2 regions of the Peribacillus sp. TE19612 genome follow, and region 2 is predicted to be linked to the other one. Evidence: riboswitches for the same ligand, from Rfam matches in the RefSeq annotation. Region 2 holds a riboswitch; the other holds the start of a gene.
What was found. Region 2 has a riboswitch for cyclic di-GMP ahead of ACZ9AO_RS04580 (anti-repressor SinI family protein). Riboswitches for the same ligand answer to the same signal wherever they lie in the genome.
Positions count from the first base shown of each region.

Region 1 (3,154 bases), on a different contig from region 2:
ATACACGAATCCGTATGAAAGTCTATCAGTGGATGGCGTGTTCTATGATAAAAGAAATTGATTTCCTTACCTTTTGGAGTCCATACGGTTTTTATGTTAAATATTTTTAAATTTTCTGTAAATAAAATAGGCTTAATTTTTTCTTTCTAGCATAGCATTTGATATAATGAAGCTAGGGCAGACATCAACCCTTTCCAAACCTTCCGACAATTGTTTCATTATTTCGACATATTTCATGATGTGTTTCTAAAAGGAACCGGAGGGGTATTGTAGAATCTAACTGTATAGTCTTAATTTAAGGAGGACTCACTTTATGAATTACAACGTACGCGGTGAAAACATTGAGGTAACTCCAGCAATTCGAGAATACGTCGAAAAGAAAATTGGCAAGTTAGAACGATATTTTAACAATACACCAGATGCAAATGTGTTAGTCAATTTAAAAGTGAACAATAATACATCAAAGGTCGAAGTGACGATTCCCATGCAGAATTTGGTTCTTCGCGCTGAAGAGGAAAATGCGGATATGTATGCTGCCATTGACTTGATCAATGATAAGCTTGAACGCCAAATTCGTAAACATAAAACGAAGGTCAATCGCAAGTTCCGAAACAATCTATCGACTACACCCGATGCATTCGCCTTCAATACGGAAGCTGACGAAGTGGTGGATGAATTCGAAGACGATAATGATATTGAAGTGGTCCGCAATAAACGCTTTGATTTAAAGCCAATGGACAGTGAAGAAGCGATTTTACAAATGAATATGCTTGGTCACAGTTTCTTCGTTTACACGAATGCGGATACTAATACAACAAACGTAGTGTACCGCCGAAAAGATGGACGCTATGGATTGATTGAACCTAGTTAATTATTATTCTAAGATCAAAAGCACAGCCCAGCCTCTGGGTTGTGCTTTTTGCATGTTGATAGAATCCGTTTGAAACGTAAAAAATGATTGCTTCTTTTGTTCTCTAAAACACACGAAAGTTCACTTAAGAGAGCACTATTTGTTCTTCATTAAGATAAATAGTTAATTTTACCTATTCAAATACCCCTATCTTTTGCACTATACTCGAATTGTTGGTTCTTTAAAGAGAACAATAAGTTATTTATAAAAAAACAATTTGATCAAGGTGCAGAGGGGGTTGGATTATTTGTATCGAAAGAATTGCCATACATGCCATAGGGCTTCTTTTAGCAGTGCGGAATATGGAAAGTGGCTTTGCCCGACCTGCGGTGAGGATTTAACTGCGCAAAAAGCCCACGATGCACATACAATCGAGAGAATCAATACACCCCAACGAAATTTTAAGCAGAGTAATATTTACTATTATACAAGAAAACGAAGTTGAATTAGTCTATGAAAAATCACCTGAACTTCGAATTTTCTTAATATTGTAATATTTTGTCGGATAAAAGTTTTTGCATTTATGTGGATTACCGACATAAAATAGCAATATATGGAGTACGTATCCGTTATAATATGATTATAGGTAGTGTATTTGGTAATAAATACCACGACAAAGGCAAACTCCTTGAAAAATGAGGGCGCAAAGGCACAGGTCTAAGGTCCTTTGACTATGATGGCTGGTCTGCCTGAAATACAAGAGTATTTTAGGAGGTAGAAGAGGTGGCTAATGTGGAAATGGATCAAGAATGGGTGAAATTGATTTCAGAAGCAAGAAGCTTGGGTTTCAAAAAAGAGGAAATCATTGCTTTTTTTAAACGGGAAAGCCTTGAGGCAACATTTGAGGAGAACGATGGAAAATAGGTTCCGAACAAATTCGAGAACATCCCTATAAACAGTGGTTCGATTCATAGCTGTTTATAGGGTTTATTCTTCCTTGAGATTCTTGTGAGTATAGCTTTTTCAAACTGTATTCTTCAAATTATGTAAGTAAACTAGTGCACTACCACTCTACTCTTCTTTATCTTTTCTCCATTTATTAAACTCGATGAATTCCCTGAATTGTTGTTTTGAGACACCCGAATTCATGGCTTCCTCAACGATTTTCATCCAGTCATTGTCCAAGGTTTCCTTATTTGGTGCATCGTAAAGCAGGGCATCAACAGGGATGTTAAGTACGGAGGAGATTTTTTCAAGAAATTGAATAGAAGGATTCGTTTGTAAGTTCCGCTCGAGCGAACTTAAATAAGACTTTGCAACACCCGCTTTATCGGCAAGTTCAGTCATCGACATTTTCTTTTCTTCTCGCAGTTTTTTTACACGTTCACCAATCATCAATACCACCTCGAAACATGTTCTATTTATCTTCCGCTAATAAGTTTCGGCAGCCCACCTTATCATTCAAAACATGACGCCTGTAAGGTTGGATTACCATGACATGCTATCTCTAGAGAGGACACAGCATCTAGTGATGGAAGGTTATGGATAATTCACATTTGCTTATGGAATAGTGGGGAGTTTGCAACATATTTTTTATACTTCCTCCTATTTTAACAGTTTTACTCCTCATTTATCCATTGTTTTTCGCAAGAATTGCATTCAGGTCTATACCAGGGAAGTGACATGAAGTTGTACCTCTATGACAGAAGTGGTAAAATTAAGCGTGCATTAGTAATAATAGAAGGTGTGTTTCTTCTTACTTATATGAATTTTGTCATTGAACGATCATTACCATAATAGAGGAGCGTTATTGAATGCTTAATATATTAAATAAAGTTTTTGATCCGAATAAGCGAGAAATCAAACGTTTAGAAAAAATCGCCGATCAGGTCGAAGCGCTGGCTGATGAGACTGCTGCGCTATCGGATGAACAGTTGCGTTCCAAAACGGATGAGTTTAAAGAGCGTTATCAAAATGGGGAAACCGTTGATGATTTGCTTGTAGAGGCTTTTGCGGTTGCGCGTGAAGGGGCAAAGCGTGCTCTGGGCTTATATCCTTACCGTGTTCAGATCATGGGTGGGGCATCCCTTCATGATGGAAATATCTCCGAGATGAAAACAGGGGAAGGTAAAACCTTAACATCCACGATGCCGGTTTATTTAAACTCGCTTACCGGTAAAGGTGTACATGTCGTTACTGTCAATGAATACTTGGCACACCGTGATGCCACCGAAATGGGTGTATTGTATGATTTCCTCGGTTTGACCGTCGGGTTGAATTTGAACAGTCATTCTAAAGAAGAAA
Region 1 covers NZ_JBWCCL010000015.1:25,006-28,159, reverse strand. Annotated here, with positions in the region: gene fliT (flagellar protein FliT) at 1-61, shown strand, start outside; gene hpf (ribosome hibernation-promoting factor, HPF/YfiA family) at 314-871, shown strand; cyclic di-GMP riboswitch class I at 1,519-1,603, shown strand; gene sinI (DNA-binding anti-repressor SinI) at 1,634-1,774, shown strand; gene ACZ9AO_RS22195 (helix-turn-helix domain-containing protein) at 1,922-2,245, opposite strand; gene secA (preprotein translocase subunit SecA) at 2,665-3,154, shown strand, end outside.
Region 1: another riboswitch for cyclic di-GMP. It lies ahead of sinI (DNA-binding anti-repressor SinI); the one in region 2 lies ahead of ACZ9AO_RS04580 (anti-repressor SinI family protein).

Region 2 (3,154 bases):
ACACCCTTAAAATTAGTTGGAGTTAAGTTTTTTAAATCAGATGATAGTAGTATTTTCATCAAGATTTTTAACCAACATAGAAGAAGGTTAAAGTGAGAGAACAGAACTAGATAAGTCATCATATCAAAGGAAAATATAAGAATATGTCACATGGGGAAGGCTGTTAATCAGCCTTCTTTTTTATGAACTGTTTTCTAATCAACTACAAACTGTTTAAGTATTATTATCTTGATATAAAAGACTTTTGGGTATAATGGAAGATTTTGAATTAATATATTTTGTAGATTTATAGTAAACTATATGATAAAGATCAGATATTAATTTATTAAATCTAGCTCAGTATAAAAATAGTGAATAATACAGTTAATATTTTTTCTGATTTGACGATACTTTAATATGAAGATCAAGCAAAGGGATTTCGCAGAAGTCGATGTAAGCGCCATCAAAACACAAGGAGAATTTGATGTCAAAAAACAAGTTTATTACGTTTGAGGAAGCTCATGAAAAGAAAGAAAGAAGTAAGAAAATTTTTATTGGGTCTTATATTACTATTATTTTAATTTTGATTTCTTTATTGACTTTTTTTCTTGGAAATACGTAATAGGACTGAGAAATCAGGCCCTTTTTTGTTAAGAAGGTGAATGAGTAAATATACAGTGAGCTCTCCTTTGGCGAAATGGATAGTCTAAGGAGCTAAAAGTCTAAAACTACTATAAAAGAGATGATCTTTTATTTTCAGCAGTTCTTGTTTTGGGACTATTGTGGGGAACGTTTTTAAGTTTTCAATGGTGATTGTTATTTCTCGGTTTGACCAAAAATATTTGAAGTTCACGAAACAGTCAGGTTACAGCCATATTATGGTTTGTAATGCTGGCTTTTTTTCTTAGGGTAAATAAATTAAAATTGAATCACTTAGCACGCTTATTTCGAAAGAATATTTTTGTAAAATAGTAAATTCAGCTTTTTTATGCTATTATAAATCTATTATTAATAAAAGAGTTGTAAAGAAAGCGCATTATACCAGTGTTTTTACATTGTAATGTCACTTTTTGATGAAAGATGTTGAAAAATGACATAAAAATACGAATAGTATTAAGTGCTATTATTACGTTTTTAAGTATAATTAACATTAATATAGTTTTAATTAAGGGGAAATGTTTTAGGGAAAGATGGTTTATTTAGTACCATGGAAATAGGATTCAAGAGATTTATTAATCTTGGTTAATAATAATGTAAAATATTCTTGAGAAAGGCAAACCTATTGAAAAGTAGGGACGCAAAATTACAGGTCTAAGGCTACATGCTAAGACGGCTGTGTTACCACAAGCTGGGTGGGGTTTATCATGGAAGCTAACAATGAACGGGAAGAATGGGTTTATCTAGTTTTAGAGGCTAAAAATCTAGGATTATCTATTGAAGAAGTGCGAGAGTTCATAAAAGGAAAATGAAATGGAAAACGCAAATCAGGGGATAAAAATTATGTTAGGGAAGGCTGTTATACAGTCTTCTTTTTTTGTTTTCATTAACTTAAAAGGTATCCAGAATAAAGAACTTGGCGAAAATAATAAAAATGCAACCTTATTGAGGGGGATTTTTATTATGGATGTACCTATTGCCTTTTTGAAGGGATTAATGTGGGGAACTTTATTCAGTGTACCGTTATGGTTGGCATTTTGCGGTTGGATAAAAATAATCATGAATTTTATAAAGTAAGCGCTTAATAAATTTAAATATTAAAATGATACCTAGGCAGGATTTAACAGGATGATCATAGAACCTAGTTAGTATACATAATGCTTTAGTCGTAACCTGCTATAAAAATAAGAAATATAACCTATAAAAAATAGTTAATAATACCTAAAAGTTTTTGGTTATGTGCCGATACTAAATTATAGAGATCAAGCAAAGGGACTTCGTAAAAGGCGATGTCAGACAAAAAACAAATTCATTACGTTCGAGGAAGTTTATGAAAAGAAACAGAGAAGTAAGAAAATTTTTATTGGCACTTATATTACCATTACATTAGTTTTGATTTCATTAATGACATATTTTATGGGACAATCATAATATGGGTATCGAAAGGACTGAAGAATCGGTCCTTTTTTGTTTTTTATCTCACATATTCACTAGTAGTATTCCTTCCCTTGAATATTAAAGGAATGTTAAACTTTAGTTACTTTTCTGATAATATAGTAGAATCCGCTTGCCAATCCCTACTATATATGTGATTATCAAATAAATGAGCTATATTCCTTATTTTTGAAAAAAGGATTAGGACAACAGTATGAAATGGTGGCTCAATTAAATATTGGAGTGGAAATTTCGAATGGATTTTTTTGATATTTTAAAAGACACTTTTGCCAAGGGTGAGTCTGGACAAGATGTTACTGTAAATGAACTTGTGGAAGAGATTAAGGAGAAATTAAGCGGGATCATTGAACAACCTGATAGTATATGATTCGTAGATACTTCATCCTTATTTTGCTCGTTTCATGGGCAATGGTCATCTTCTTTTTTTCCTCGCAGACATATGAGGAGCAAAGTATTTCCCCTTTTTTAACGCAGTTCAATACGCCATATTGGTATGATAAGCTGAGTGGCATTTCATTCATGTATGGAGGGGTTGAGGTGAGTGCCCAAACAGCTGGAGTAAATGGCTTTTTGGAGTTTTTTCTTCGGAAGGGTGCCCATCTTTTTATCTTTTTTGTGTTTGGATTATTGATGTATCGTGTTTGGGGCCGTTTTGTGAAGAAGCCTGTTCTTTCGTTTTCAGGCGCTCTTTTATGTGTCCTTTTATATGCGAGTGCAGACGAACTGCATCAAAAACTAACCGGTGGCCGAACTCCCTTGTGGCAAGATGTCATATTGGATACGTTTGGCGGTTTGCTGGGAATCTTCTTTTCTCTTTTCTGGTATCGAAGGAGAAGGCGTCAATGAATCTAAGAAATCATTTCCGATATATATACTACTTAAGGAGCATGTTTGTCAACATGCTTCTTTTTTATGGTTTTCCATTATATATATTAATGATACATAACCTGTAAGGGTGGTGAGGAGACAAAATAAGATTCCAATAGGAGTATTGACGGCTATTCTTGTGGTTTTAGCTGCAGGAGCCTGTATCATTTTTCTTTTTCCCAGCGGATCAAAAAGC
Region 2 covers NZ_JBWCCL010000002.1:270,652-273,805, forward strand. Annotated here, with positions in the region: cyclic di-GMP riboswitch class I at 1,242-1,325, shown strand; gene ACZ9AO_RS04580 (anti-repressor SinI family protein) at 1,344-1,448, shown strand; gene ACZ9AO_RS04585 (hypothetical protein) at 1,450-1,713, shown strand; gene ACZ9AO_RS04590 (YwzD family small protein) at 2,327-2,458, shown strand; gene ACZ9AO_RS04595 (VanZ family protein) at 2,455-2,937, shown strand.